Regions from separate parts of the Terribacillus sp. JSM ZJ617 genome, predicted to be linked through region 2. Evidence: riboswitches for the same ligand, from Rfam matches in the RefSeq annotation. Region 2 holds a riboswitch; each other region holds the start of a gene.
The links. Region 2 has a riboswitch for S-adenosylmethionine ahead of ACH6C1_RS05025 (PLP-dependent aspartate aminotransferase family protein). Riboswitches for the same ligand answer to the same signal wherever they lie in the genome.
Positions count from the first base shown of each region.

Region 1: another riboswitch for S-adenosylmethionine. It lies ahead of sfnG (dimethylsulfone monooxygenase SfnG); the one in region 2 lies ahead of ACH6C1_RS05025 (PLP-dependent aspartate aminotransferase family protein).
Region 3: another riboswitch for S-adenosylmethionine. It lies ahead of ACH6C1_RS14990 (homoserine dehydrogenase); the one in region 2 lies ahead of ACH6C1_RS05025 (PLP-dependent aspartate aminotransferase family protein).

Region 1 is NZ_JBISEQ010000003.1:10,472-15,526, reverse strand. It holds gene ACH6C1_RS11585 (zinc-dependent metalloprotease) at 1-786, opposite strand, end outside; gene dhaK (dihydroxyacetone kinase subunit DhaK) at 1,001-2,743, opposite strand; SAM riboswitch class I at 2,871-2,975, shown strand; gene sfnG (dimethylsulfone monooxygenase SfnG) at 3,075-4,157, shown strand; gene ACH6C1_RS11570 (DUF4317 domain-containing protein) at 4,443-5,055, shown strand, end outside.
Region 2 is NZ_JBISEQ010000001.1:1,033,589-1,038,643, forward strand. It holds gene ACH6C1_RS05015 (ammonium transporter) at 1-706, opposite strand, end outside; SAM riboswitch class I at 1,359-1,470, shown strand; gene metX (homoserine O-acetyltransferase MetX) at 1,546-2,613, shown strand; SAM riboswitch class I at 2,615-2,723, shown strand; gene ACH6C1_RS05025 (PLP-dependent aspartate aminotransferase family protein) at 2,797-4,587, shown strand; gene ACH6C1_RS05030 (aliphatic sulfonate ABC transporter substrate-binding protein) at 4,580-5,055, shown strand, end outside.
Region 3 is NZ_JBISEQ010000004.1:281,406-286,460, reverse strand. It holds gene ACH6C1_RS15000 (thiazole synthase) at 1-536, shown strand, start outside; gene ACH6C1_RS14995 (ThiF family adenylyltransferase) at 536-1,546, shown strand; SAM riboswitch class I at 1,618-1,714, shown strand; gene ACH6C1_RS14990 (homoserine dehydrogenase) at 1,798-2,928, shown strand; gene ACH6C1_RS14985 (zinc ribbon domain-containing protein) at 3,095-3,919, shown strand; gene ACH6C1_RS14980 (zinc ribbon domain-containing protein) at 3,956-5,055, opposite strand, start outside.

The DNA.
Region 1 (5,055 bases), on a different contig from region 2:
TTTATTTTGTGACAGCACGCGATCATGACCTTCATCCCAGTAGTCTACTGTGTATGAATAATCATAGTTCATGATGCAGCGGATTCCGCTTCCCTGCGCATCGTGACCGATGCCATAGTTATGCGTAAATTCATGCTGTGCTGCGTATGCAGTATTTCTTGTTCCTTGATCAAGGTTTACACTAATCGCACTTCCGGAAGGTGCTCCGCTATAAACATATGCAATACCACCTGCATCAAATCGGCTGTCTCTTGTAAAACCAGCAACAAAATCATACCCGCGTCCATCCCAGTCACGCTGTAAGTCCTGTAGCAAAGCAGAGCTATTTGATCCGCTGGACGACCATTGTCCAACAGCCTCGACGACGTAGTCCACATCATGATCACGGTTGAAAGCATTGTCTGCTTGTTCCACAATTGAAATAATCCTTTGCTGCCAATCCGGATAAGCAGCTCGATATTCTTCATCGGCAACAGCCAGGACTGTCACCTTTTGGCTGCCTGTATCCGCTATACTAAATCCGCCTGTATTACTTTCTGTCCGGTGTTTTTCCACTTCTTTTCCTTTACTGTTAAACTCGACTACATCCGTTGATTGCTCAATAGACGGTGCAGACTCCAAGTCTTTGAAATCCCCTGCTTTAGGGAGCTTGTCTCCAATATGGTCAAAACCGACTGTTTCATGGTTATGCCCATGATCATGCACTGCGTCAGCTAACGATACAGAAGGGACTGATAATAAGGACGTGATAAGCAGAGCTCCAGCAAGAATCGATTTCTTTTTCATATGAATCCTCCTTAAATAGATTTAAAGTAGAATTCTATGATTTTCTGTCAGATTCCTGTCTATCTGGATTGGGAAAGAAAGGCCTAGTTTGTCGGGAAAAGATAGCTTTTGTCACCCTCCCTTTACAAGGTTTTTGACAAAGATATACTACATACTAACCAAAGCAATCCAAAACCTGAACTAATCTAGGAAACTCACTCTCTGCTGCATAGGATTATTTCAATGCAGCAGCTAATTTAGTAAAAATGACACCCAGTGCATGCGCGCCTGCATCCGGATAACCAAGACTGCGCTCTCCTACCGTTCCAGCACGTCCCATCCGTGCAACGATTTCCTTCGTATTCTCCGCACCAGTAACAGCAGCCTCTGCGCCTTTTTTGAAGGCTGTCTTTACATCTTCATTAGCTGCAGCACTCTGCTTCCAGCTATCCGCACATGGTGCGAGTGCATCAATCAATGTCTTATCCCCGACCTCAGCTCCGCGACCAAAGGAGCGTTCTCCAATATCCTGGATTGCCGTTACGACATGCTGCAGGATATCTGCGAATTCTGTTACAGTGAGCTCTTTCTTCTCACCAGCTGCTTTTCCGGCAGCACGGAACGCGCCACCCCATATTGGTCCTGAAGCACCACCGCAATGCTCCATGATCACCATGGAAGAGGCATCAAGGAAGCTGCCAATCGTAAGGTTGTCTTCATCAAGAATATGTTTCCATTCCCGTTTCAATTGACGGAAGCCTTTTGCCACACTATTACCGAAATCCCCATCTCCAGCGTGGGTATCAAGCTTGTTGAAGGCAGCTTCATTTTCAATGATAATTTCGCTCATTTTATCCACTAAGTAGATGATGTTTTCCAGTGTAATAGAGTCCTCTTTTACTTGTGCATACGCGCTGTCTGTTTCTACCTGATAAGAAACATCCGCATTGTCTGCTGCTTCCTTAAAACTGGAAAACGCTGGCTGCTCCACAGGTCCGTCAATCTTGAGAGCTGGTGTATCTGATTCACTGGAGAGCAGAGTGCGCAGCTCATCATCAAGTGACATAATCGTTACCGACACACCTGCCATATCGATACTAGTCATATAGTTGCCTACGAATATCCGATTTATTTTGATATTCCGTTCAGCAAGCTCACGATTGACAGATTGATTGAACAGATACAATTCTTGTAATGGTGTTCCGCCAAATCCGTTAATCAATAAAGCCGCATCTTCCTCTGGCTGTCCTTCCTTCAGCAGATCCTCGACCATCCGTTTGGCTAATTCGTTGGCTGATAGAACCTTTTCCCGTCGGATACCAGGTTCCCCATGGATACCGACGCCATACTCCATTTCATCCTCTGCAAGCTTGAAGGTCGGTTCACCACCTGGCAATGTGCAGGATGTCAAAGCAACACCGATACTGCGTGTCCGAGAGACAGCTTTTTCCGCTACCGCTTTTACCTGCTGTAAGTCACGCCCTTCAGCCGCAGCTGCTCCAGCGACTTTATGTACAAGTACGACTCCAGCAACACCACGTCTTCCAACTGTATACAGACTATCCTCCACTGCGATATCATCATCTACCTTCACATGATCCACTTCCAGCCCATCTTCCTTAGCGAGGTGGGCCGCGTTCTTGAAGTTCATAATATCCCCGCTGTAATTCTTGATGATAAGAAGCGTACCTTTCTCTCCTGCCGTCTCCTTGATAGCTTGATAAACTTGTATTTGGGAAGGCGAAGCAAACATATCGCCACATACCGCTGCATCCAGCATGCCTTCCCCGACAAAGCCTGCATGGGCAGGCTCATGCCCGCTTCCTCCCCCACTGATTAAGGTAACCTTATTTGTCTGTAATTGTTTTCGTTTGATCACTTTATACTTCTTCAATAATTCGAGTTCCGGGTGAGCCAATACCAGCCCGTGACACATCTCCAGGACAACATCCTCTGGTCGGTTAATGATTTTTTTCATTGGTTATCCTCCTCTAATACAAAGCGAAAGTGTCTTTCTACCTCCAGCTTAACAGAACAATCCAGCAATTGCACAAACTAGGTTGACAAGTCTGAATACTTTGTTTACAATCACTAAAAAAATAGTTTTCTTATCAAGAGAGGCGGAGGGACTGACCCAGTGAAGCCTCGGCAACCGACTGTTACCAGCACGGTGCCAATTTCAGAAGGATATTACATCCTGAAGATGAGAAGCGTGAACGGATGGTAGTTACATACCCGCAGCCCTTCTCTTTTATGGAGAAGGGCTGTTTTCGTACACTCTTGATAAGTGAGCTGCTGGAGGGTAAAGGATGACGAAAGTGAAATTTGCATATTGGGTACCGAATGTGAGCGGCGGGCTAGTCATATCCAAGCTGCCGCAGAAAACGGACTGGAGTTTTGCAGCGAACAAACGCTACGCGCAAATCGCTGAGCAGAACGGCTTTGAATATGCCCTTCTGCAAACACGTTTTATCGCAAGCTACGGCGCTGATAAACAGCTCGAAGCAATAACCCTCGCCTCTGCCCTAGCAAGCGTCACCGAAAAATTGAACCTAATCTCGGCAGTCCATCCAGGTCTTTGGCATCCAGGCGTCTACGCCAAAATGCTCGCTACACTGGACCATATTAGCGGAGGTCGCGCCGCTGTCAATGTTGTCAGCGGCTGGTTCAAACAGGAATTCATCAGCTACGGCGAGCATTGGCTCGATCATGATGAACGATACCGGCGTTCCGAAGAGTTCATCCGTGTGCTCCGGGCATTGTGGGAGGAAGAACAAGCTACCTATCGAGGAGACTTTTACAGGCTATCAGACGCCCCTTTGAAACCAAAACCAGAAAAGCAGATTCCGATATTCCAAGGCGGCAATTCCGATGTGGCTCGTGACATGGCTGCTCGTGTTTCCGATTATTATTTCATGAACGGCAATACACTCGAAGGCTTCCAGCAGCAAATCCAAGACGTGAAAGCCCGTGCAGCCAATCAAGGCCGTGATGTAAAGTTCGCTGTAAACGGCTTCGCCATCGTCCGTGACACAGAAGAAGAAGCTGTATCCCTGCTTCGTGATATTGTGAGCCATGCCGATACGGAAGCAGTCGAAGGCTTTCGTGAGTCCGTCAAGGACGCTGGTCAAGCAACCCAAAGCAAGCAAGGCATGTGGGCAGACTCTTCCTATGAGGATCTTGTTCAATATAATGACGGTTTCAAAACCGGTCTGATAGGTACGGCAGAACAGGTAGCTGACCAGATCATTCGTCTTAAACAAATTGGTGTTGACCTCGTCTTAACTGGCCATTTCCATTACGAAGAAGATCTGGAGCGCTTCGGCCGTGAAGTCATTCCACTTGTACGTGAGAAAGAAGCAGCACTGGAAGATGTGACACAGCCCATTTGATATGGGCTGTTTTAACTTAATAAGCTTCCATGATAGCAGATTATTTATACTATTTTTTTAGCTCTCTATTTCTTTCACAAAAATAAAACTAGATTTTCCTCGTTTGTTTAGAAGCAAATCATCTCTTAGTATTTGGCTTCATTTGAAACTCCTTATACTCATTACTTGAACTTCTAATCTTATTTATTTCAAAAACCTACATTAAAAGTCCCGTTTCGCAATCTATCTCTATGTTAAAATAAGTGAACATGCTTTTCACTCTATCAATAAGGAACGGGAAACGATATGAATAAAAAGGACATCGCAACGATTCGCAGGCAATTTAAAAAAGGCAATGATAAACTTAAAATCTCTGATATTTTCAACGTATATATCATGAAAGAATCCAGTGACATCTATCATCACGAAAGTATGCCGTTTGGCATGCTGGATGAAGATCAACAGGAGTTGTTCTTGGGCAATTTCAAAAAAGTACTAGCAGGTCAGCCTGATGAGAAACTATTTGAACTGAAATTCAAACGGGATGTGGAGGACAGCAGCCAATTCATCCTGCACCGCGGCTTACTAACAAATGATGTAGAAGAATGGACGAACGACATGCTGAAGCTTGTTGCTAAGATGCTGGAAGACAGACAGTATGAGCATGATGTGGTCATCTCATTCATCAAGGCAGAATACCTGAAAGCCCAGAAACGCCAGGGTGATGATCAAGAGGAAAGCGCCAATGATACAATGTACTCCCACTCCTTCCTGCTATGCAGTATCAACAAGACACAGGAACCGAAAAAAGAATTGGAATTTGATTATGTGGAAAGGGAATTCAAGTACAATGTCACAGTAAATCCTGTTATCAATCTGCAAGCACCGCTATCAGGATTCTTATTCCCATGCTTCAACG
Region 2 (5,055 bases):
CACCAGCGGCAGCAGCAGTATTTGTATTGATGAAAGCATACATGGCTACATCATCGAAAGCAAGCTCACTGCCGACGTTGAAGCCAAACCAGCCAAACCAGAGCAAAGCGCCGCCGATCAAGGTGAAAATCAGGTTATGCGGTGCAGTTGAACCAGCATTTTTCCGTTTGCCGATGACGATGGCAACAACCAAGCCTGCAAGACCGGAGGAAATGTGGACAACGTTTCCGCCTGCGAAATCGAGTGCGCCCATTTCAGCGATCCAGCCGCCGCCCCATACCCAGTGTGCAAGCGGGGAGTACACGAAGAGTACCCATAGAACTGTAAAAAGAATGAATGCTGGGAAACGAATACGTTCTGCATAAGCTCCAGACACAATTGCAGTTGTCAGAATCGCGAATGTCATTTGGAACATCATGAATAAGTTGAATGGAATGGTGTGTCCTTCAGCTGGTTCGAAACCAACATTATTCAATCCGAAGAAGTCTAATCCTCCAATAATTCCGTTACCTGGTGAGAATGCCAGGGAAAAGCCGATGATAATCCAGATAATCGATACGATTGCCATAGTTGTGAAACTGTGCATTGCTGTGCTCAGCACGTTCTTGCTTCTTACCAACCCGCCGTAGAAGAGTGCGAGTGCTGGTGTCATCAACCATACTAAGACAGTTGCGACAAACATGAATACCGTATTAGCCATATCCATTTTCTCTACCCCCTGTGTGTATCTGTATTGTTTGAAAATTTAAATCTTTTCTCATTATAAGTGCCAGACAAAAAAATGTAACAAACTTGTGAGGTTATCTTACGTGAATATTTCTGACCAAAACGTGTAAGTGTTTTCAGTACTTTTGTCATAAAGCGTTACTTAAAATAGGACTGCATCTAAGAAAGATGGGAAATTTAGGGTGGTTTGTGCAGGTTGCTAGCGGGAATAGATAGTCAGCTGCGGAGAAGTGCTACATCGGGAGTTTGACAATAATTGTAAAGCATGATAAGATAGTTAACGTCTTCGATGTTTAAGTAACTTTATCGAAGATCATTGGCATTCTGCTATAGTTTTAATCAGAAGTACTTATTCAGACTGGAGCGGCCTAGGAGCCGTGAGGATGCAATAGAGGTAGGGATTGCATCGTTTAAGTGTAAACTACCATGTGGAACAAGTACCGCGGCAGGAGGATGTATTAGGTATCCTCTACTTACAATAGAAAAGTTACATTTTAGCCCCGCATTGGCATTAGCTGATGCGGGGCGTCCAAATTTCCAGGGATATTTATAGCGTAAATGGAAATTTCAGAATTTATAGTTGACTCATAAAATAACACATGCTACAATCCTGTTAACAAATAAATAGCAAGCTCTTATCAAGAGAGGCGGAGGGACTGGCCCGACGATGCCCGGCAACCTGCAAGCAGCAATGCTTATAAGGTGCTAATTCCTGAAAGTGCGTATGCACTTTAGAGATGAGAGAGACAAGTCGGTACATATTGCCACCCTGTCCTCTCAGGGTGGCTTTTTTATTTGAGGGGAGGAAGCGTACGGAACATGGAGTCACAACAGTCATACCAAACCGGCAAACTTCTCATCGGGGATTTTGAGCTTGAATCTGGTCATATCCTTTCAAAGGTAGAGGTTGCTTATGAAAAAAGCGGTCCTGAATCGGGAGAAACGGTGCTGGTCTGCCATGCTCTGACAGGAGATCAGTTTGCGGCCGGCACTAGTGCAGATCCAGGCTGGTGGAGCGGATTGCTGCAGCCCGGAGGTTTTATCGACACCGACCGGTATCAGATAATAACATTCAATGTGCTTGGCGGATGCAACGGTACAACAAGTGCCTTATCAATAGATCCAAATTCGGGAGAGAGGTACGCATCGGCATTTCCAGCTATCACGATTCGTGACATGGTTTCGGTTCAGCGCATTGCGTTGGGGAAGCTAGGAATCTCTCATTTGAGGGCTGTGATCGGCGGATCATTAGGAGGGATGCAAGTGCTGGAGTGGGGCGTCATGTACCCGGATTTTATGGATGTACTAATCCCCCTTGCAGCAACTCCTTTTGTGAGTGACTATGCGATTGCCTATAATCACTTGGCCAAGACAGCTATCACATCTGATCCGAATTGGAACAATGGTAATTACACAGCAGACAAATTACCTGCAGCAGGTCTTGGACTTGCACGGATGGTAGGAATGCTTACTTACCGTTCTGATCATCAATATAATGAGCGCTTCCGACGCGCTGCATCCCAAAGGGACGATGCAGCATACGAGGTGGAATCATACTTGAACTACCAAGGAGAGAAGCTCGTCAATCGCTTTGATGCCAACTGTTACATGACATTACTGGAGGCTATGAACAGCCATGATATCGGAAGGGGAAGAGGTGGCTGGCAGTCTGCTGCCCAAAGAATAAAAGCGATTGTACTGTCGTTCGGCTTCTCGAGGGATCTGCTGTTCCCTCCGGAAGAGATTAGCCGCTTTGCGGCGGAAGTTCCGGGTGCGCGCCATGTAGATGTAACAACAATCTATGGACATGATGGCTTTCTGCTTGAATTTGAGAAGTGGGGACATCATATCCGCCAGTTGCTTCAGCAACCTATAAAAATTTCATAATAGCTTATCAAGAGAGGCGGAGGGACTGGTCCGATGATGCCCGGCAACCTGCAAGCAGCAATGCTTGGAAGGTGCTACTTCCAGCAAACAAAGAGTTTGAGAGATAAGAAGTTCCATGCTTATGCAGCAGCTTCTTACCAGAAGCTGCTTTTTTCATCTATATATAATTGGAGGAATGACAAAATGACAGATCAAGTTTATAAAGCAGAGACATTAGCATTACACGGCGGGCAAGCACCAGATCCGACAACAGGTTCAAGAGCGGTGCCGCTTTATCAAACAACTTCTTACCTTTTCCATGATACAGATCATGCAGAGCGCCTATTCGCCTTGGATGAGCCTGGTAACATATATTCCCGTATTGGTAATCCGACGGTTGACGTATTGGAAAAACGGATAGCATTGCTGGAAGACGGCGTTGCAGCAGTCGGTGTCGCGTCTGGTATGGCAGCAATCAGCTACAGCATTCTCAATTTGGCAGGCGCTGGAGACGAAATCGTAGCAGCGACCAATCTCTATGGCGGAACGTACAATCTTTTCCAGACGACACTGCCACGCTACGGAATCAATGTTAAATTCGTCGATCCGACTGATCCGGAAGCTTTCCGCGCAGCAATTACAGACAAAACGAAGGCTGTTTTTGCTGAAATCATCGGGAATCCGAGTCTGCATGTACTAGACGTGGAAGCAGTAGCGGCAGTGGCTCACGATGCTGGTATTCCTTTAATCGTCGACAGTACATTTGCTACACCGATTTTGAGCAAACCGATTACGCTTGGTGCTGATATTGTTGTCCATAGTGCGACAAAGTGGATTGGCGGTCATGGTACTTCTATAGGAGGGTTGATTGTAGATGGAGGCAGGTTTGATTGGAATTCACCGAAATTTCCGACATTTACAGAACCTGATCCAAGCTACAACGGCATCCGCTATGCATTTGATTTTGGCACACTCGCTTTCAGCACGAAATTGCGTGTGCAATTGCTCCGCGATTTAGGTGCTGCGCTAAGCCCGTTTAATGCATGGCAGCTTATTCAGGGGCTGGAAACGTTGCACCTGCGCGTTGAACGCCATGTCCAAAATGCAGAAAAGCTTGCGACCTACCTGGAACAGCATCCGGCAATTGATTGGGTTGCTTACCCTGGGCTCAGCAGCCATCCATCGTATGAAATAGGTAAGAGAGTGCTTCCGAACGGTACTGGTTCGATTGTCAACTTTGGTATCAAAGGCGGCAGAAAAGCTGGTGCTACTTTGATCAACAATGTTGCGCTATGGTCACACGTTGCCAATGTCGGGGATGCCAAATCATTGATTATTCATCCTGCGTCAACAACACATCTACAGCTGGATGCGGAAGGACTCGCTGCTACAGGAGTAAAAGAAGAATTGGTACGTCTATCTGTTGGAATCGAGTCAGTAGATGATCTAATCCACGATTTAGACCGTGCCTTGGAAAAAGCGACGGGAATCCGTTCTGAGTCAAGGAAAATCGTCATCAATGATGAAGCCGTCATCCGGGAAGCACTCGGCAGTGCGACAGATGCGACAGGACGTCAGAAAACTATTGCAGTAGTGGGCTTGAGCAGTAAGGAACAGCGTCCAAGTAATCGTTTGGCACGGAAGATGCAGCGACTCGGATACAAAATCATCCCTGTTAATCCTGCCGAAACGAGTGTATTGGGAGAAAAAGCTTATCCTGATTTGACAAGTGTACCGGAGAAAATCGATATCGCTCAGATTTTCCGCAGTCCTGAAGCAGCTGTAGAACTCGCTAAAGAAGCGGCGGAAGTTCGTCCGGAAATCTTCTGGCTCCAAGAAGGTGTCGTTTCGCAGGAAGCCGCAGCTATTGCAAGAGAAGCAGGATTGGAAGTCGTTCACAATCGCTGCACATACAAAGAAGCACAACGCTTGCGCGGTTCGATCAGCACGTATGCCTGTGAACTGGATAATAAAGGAGTAACGATTGATGAATAAGATTCCCCTTATAGATAAAAGAAGTTTACTAGCTTTACTTAGTTTAGTTGTCATCGTCTTTCTGGCAGCTTGCGGAAACTCCAGCAGTGCATCAGGTGAACTAAAACAAATTCGCTTGGATTATGCCTACTACTCCCCAGCAAGTCTGGTGATAAAGAATAAAGGATGGGCAGAAGAAGCATTCAAGGATTCTGACATCGAAGTAACTTGGACACTCAGCCAAGGATCTAATAAGGCACTGGAATTTTTGAACAGTAACAGCGTTGATTTCGGATCTACAGCAGGAAGTGCCGCCTTGCTTGCCAAGGCGAATGGCAATCCGATTCAAGGTATATATCTGGCATCAAAACCAGAATGGACAGCATTGGTTGCTGCTAAGGACAGCGATATCCAAGAACCGGCAGATTTGAAAGGGAAGAAAGTCGCCGCAACTGTCGGGACTGATCCTTATATTTTCCTTCAGCGTTC
Region 3 (5,055 bases), on a different contig from region 2:
AAGAGGCTGTTCGTATTGCCAAACTGGCTAAAGCTTCGGGGTTATGCGATATGGTGAAGGTGGAAGTGATTGGCTGTGACCGGACATTGCTTCCTGATCCAATAGAGACACTGCGGGCATCTGAAATGCTGTTGGAAGAGGGCTTCATTGTCCTGCCTTACACGTCGGATGATGTTGTCTTGGCCAAGCGGCTCGTGAATCTGGGAGTACATGCGATTATGCCAGGTGCATCGCCAATTGGTTCGGGAAAAGGTATCATCAATCCTTTCAACCTGCGTATGATCATTGAACAGAGCAGTGTACCGGTCATTGTTGATGCTGGTATTGGTTCGCCAAAAGATGCTGTGTATGCAATGGAGCTCGGGGCGGATGGTGTCTTGTTGAATACAGCTGTGTCCGGAGCTGCAGACCCTGTTCGAATGGCATATGCGATGAAGCTGGCTATTGAAGCAGGTCGTTTAGGTTTTGAAGCAGGAAGAATTCCCGAAAAAAATTACGCAGTAGCTAGCAGCCCGAATGAAGGTTTGTTTACCTGATGAAGGATCGTTATCGGAAACAGGAGCTGTTCATCGGCAAGGATGGGCAGGCACAGGTGGAAAACGGTAAAATTGTCTTAATTGGGATGGGGGCATTAGGCTCTGCTTCTGCAGAGATGCTTGTGCGTGCTGGTATTGGAGAACTGATGCTTATTGATCGGGATTATGTTGAATTCCATAATCTCCAGCGCCAGCAGCTGTATACAGAGCAAGATGCTGCTGCCTATTTGCCGAAAGCTTCTGCAGCAAAGGAGCGACTACAGGCAATCAATCAGCAAGTGACGCTGCATACCGTAATTGAAAATGTTGATTACCATAATATCGAGCACTTGATTGAAGGTGCTGATGTAATAGTGGATGCTACCGATAATTTCGAGACACGTTTAATCGTCAATGATGCAGCATTGAAGCACGGTATTCCGTACTTATATGGTGCATGTGTGGGCAGCTACGGGATAACCTACCCAGTACTTGCCAATAAAGATACTCCATGTCTTCACTGTCTCCTGGAACAGCTTCCGCAGCAAAGCGAAACATGTGATACGGCAGGAATCATCAGCCCGATTGTCCAATGGGTGGCGGCGATGCAAGTGACACAAGCATTACGAATCTTATGCGGTCAGGAAGTAAAGGCAGAACTATGTGCATTTGATATTTGGACAGGGGAATATACGAGAGTGGACGTGAAAAACCTTCGCAATTCAAGTTGTCCCAGCTGCGGCACACATGCAGGATTGCCTTTTTTGAATGGCTCCTCCCGGACGAGACTGGATGTCCTTTGCGGAAGGGAGGCTGTCCATATAAGGCCTAGCGTCAAAAAATCATTGAACCTGCGAGCTTTATCTGAAGAGTGGGTTTGTGCAGTCGACCAGATCACTGTTAATGAATACCTGCTGGCTTTTCAATACAATGGTCATAGAATTGTCCTATTTGCTGATGGCAGAGCAATCATTCATGGTGTGGCCGATATAAGCCGAGCACGTTCCCTTTATGACAGTCTTGTTGGGTAATGTTGTTAGAATTTTCAGTTGACTCTATATATTATTCATGCTAAACTCCTTCATAACAAATGAATACAAAACTCTTATCAAGAGCGGCGGAGGGACTGGCCCGATGATGCCCGGCAACCTGCAAGTGTAACTTTGACTTGTATAGGTGCTAATTCCTGTAGATGAGAGAAGACACAGCACGGTACATTCGTCTCCCTGTCCTCTCAGGGAGGCTTTTTTTATGCAGAAAATCATTCGAGGAGGCAAAGCAAATGACAGCAGTGAAGATTGGATTGATAGGATACGGCACAGTAGGAAGCGCTGTAGGGAGGACGATCCGCTCCCATCAGGAGAACCTGCAGGCGATTTTCGGGAAGGAGGTACATGTGGCAGGTGTCTTGGTGCGGGAAAAGCAGAAGTATGCGCAGCAAGTGACGGACGCATTGCTGACAGACGATGCAGCGGAGTTGTTCTCTATATCAGATCTTGATGTGATCATCGAAGCGAGTGTCGGAATTGAGCCTGCTTTCAGTTATTTAACGGAAGCAATCCAGCACGGCTGTCATATCATCACGGCGAATAAAGAATTGATTGCTTCCCGGGGCGCGGAGTTGAAGCAATTGGCAAAGGATAAAGGTGTTCGGCTGGAATATGAAGCAGCAGTCGCCGGCGGTGTACCGGTGATTGGGACGCTGAAGCAGCTTCTGCATATTAACCATGTCGTCAAAGTAGAGGCGATTTTAAATGGCACATCTAACTTCATTCTGACGGAAATGTACGATAAGGGCCTTCCATTTGGAGAGGCGCTGCGTCTTGCGCAGGAAGCTGGTTTTGCAGAAGCAGATCCCGCCAATGATGTTGATGGCTGGGATGCGTTTTATAAACTAATGGTGTTGAGTGATTTGTTATTTGAAGCCCAGCCGGATTGGGAGAAGGTCACGCGCAGGGGAATCCGTTCGGTTTCCTCACAAGATATCCGTGCAGCCGCAGAACAAGGGTGGAAAATTAAACATGTTGCCATGCTTGAAAATGCGGGTGGAGAAGTGACGGCATCTGTAGAACCAGTCATCCTAACAGCTGGACACCCGCTGTACAGTGTGGATGGAGTAGATAATGCTGTATGTGTGGAAGGTGATCTGGTTGGCAAGCTGAAGCTTCAAGGGCCAGGTGCCGGTGCCCTGCCGACGGCCAGTGCCATCGTCGAGGACTTGGCGAACCTCGTCCATCAGCGCAAAGAAATCAATGTTAAACGCGAAATCAAATTCACGGAGAAACGGGAGGCAGTTCCTTTTGTTCACTTGCCGTCTGGTGAGACAGTTCTTCTTCACGGAGAAAACGTCGTTGCATCTGATGGTCGCTATTATCGACTTGCCGCAAGAGCACAGGCTAAGGCAGAGGCTTAATGTAGGAAGTTGATAAGATGGACAAAAAAGAAGGTGTACATATGATGACTTATATATGCCTTTTTACATGCTTATTCTGATAAGTACTGCCTCTTTTGGCCTATTTTTTGTATAATGAGGAAGTACATAGAGAAATGTGCAATATTTTAGGTAAGGGGTAGATTTTATGGTAGCTTGTCCGTCATGTGGACACAACAATACAGAGGGGAGTAAGTTTTGCGAGAATTGCGGTGCGGCTTTGCAAGGGCAAACTGCAGCAGGTCACACACAGCAAGAGGCAGTTTTATCGGGTGAAAGTGCCAAGGCGAATGAGTACCTTGAGGTCACAAAACAGGCATCATTATCATTTTTCCATTATTTTGCTGATGTGATTAAACACCCATTTAGCTCAGGTAAGCGCTACGGTGTTAGCAATCTGACGAATAGCATCATCACGATGATTCTCTTCGCTGTGTTTTTAGGATTGACAGTTTATATCGGGATGAAGAATTTATTAAAGGAAATAAGCACTGTACCTCTTTTTGGAGACATGCTAAGTGCGGATGAACTAGACATTGAGTTATCATTTGTCGAGTTTGCTATCAAGCCGTTCATTTTCTTTGCGTTTTTTGTTTTCGTGGTGGCAGTTTTGGTATTTGCTGCGAGCAAACTCTCAAAGATTGAAACAAGCTTCAAATCTATAATAGTTAGGTACGGGAGCTATTTAATTCCTTTCCTAGGATTAGTAGCATTAGGTTTCCTGCTTGCACTAGTAAACATTAATCTTTTCTTGTGGTTTACTACTATTGGTTTCGTTGGTACCTTTTTCATTGTTCCAGTGCTTGTGTTGGTTAGCCTATATCGTGATAGCAGAAGTGGCTTGGATATTGTATACAGCTCTTTATTTGTGACTATCTGCACAATGATTGTTTTGTATATTGCTCAAAGAATGTATCTGGAAGAACTAATAGAACAAATGGAAGAACTCATGAATCAATTTTCAATCTTTTAATTAGGAAAAGAGACAGGAAATCCTGTCTCTTTTGTTTTACTCAATATTCGTCAGCTTCCAATCGTCTCCCGATTTCTCTGCTGTGTATGTCCAATCATAATCTTGTTGTTCGGACGTGCCGTCGCTGTATGAGATTGTAATTGTTTCTTTTGTTGTGATAGTTGCCGAATCACCGTCTTCTTCATAGCTGGTAATCTCGTAATCATCCAGGGATTCTGTGATGCTTTTGGATGTCAAATTATCAACAAGTGTCTGTTGGGATTCGTATAACGCTGATCCTTCTGCCATATATGGAGAAACGCTGCTGAAACTATCATCATTAATTGCGTCTATTAAGCCATGCAGGTAGTTGTCCATCAATGTGACTGCTGTGTCAGGAATATCTCCTTCAGCACTGCTGCCAGCCGTTTTTGTTTCATCGGATTTACTGGATCCATCCGCTTCATATACCGTAGGCTTCTTGTTCTCCACTATCTCGGTGTTATCACCGATGGAGCTGAAATAGGAATAATCGGCATCATATGCTTGCCATTTCTTTGCTTTTTCGTCATAAACCATGACGTAACTCAGTTCGTGGGACTGCTTCTCTAAATCAGCTGTCGATTCATCATAAATTTCTGCTTCATTGAATGTTTGGCTGACGTCCGCTGTTACCGCCCAGCCGGTGTCCAATTTGGTTACATTAAATGTATCCAGGTCGAATTCCGATGATAGGTAGGAACCCTCGTAGGAATAATCCCAAGAATCCAAACTGTCGATTTCGTCTTGGACCATCTGCTTAAATGGTTTTCCGGCATCTTTTAGCAGACTTGTGTCTTTGGCAGCTTTGGCATTTGCCAGCTGATCACCGACCGCATTGATCTGATCCATGATTTGTTTCCTCGTATCTTCTGTTATAGAACCTTCCACCTGCAGGTCACTGTATGGGTTCGTATCCTCGCTGTAGAGGTCCATACTTTCTGTTGCAGCCATTTCTATCATATCGTGTGTCAGTTCAGCTGATACTTCGTGAGTACCTGGTACAAATGGGCCGTATGTCTTTTCGAAATCATCTGCGTCTGCTTGCCCAACTTCTTTCCCATCTACTTTAAGCACCGTATCTTTATAAGCAGTAGATAGAGTTATGTAATAGGGCT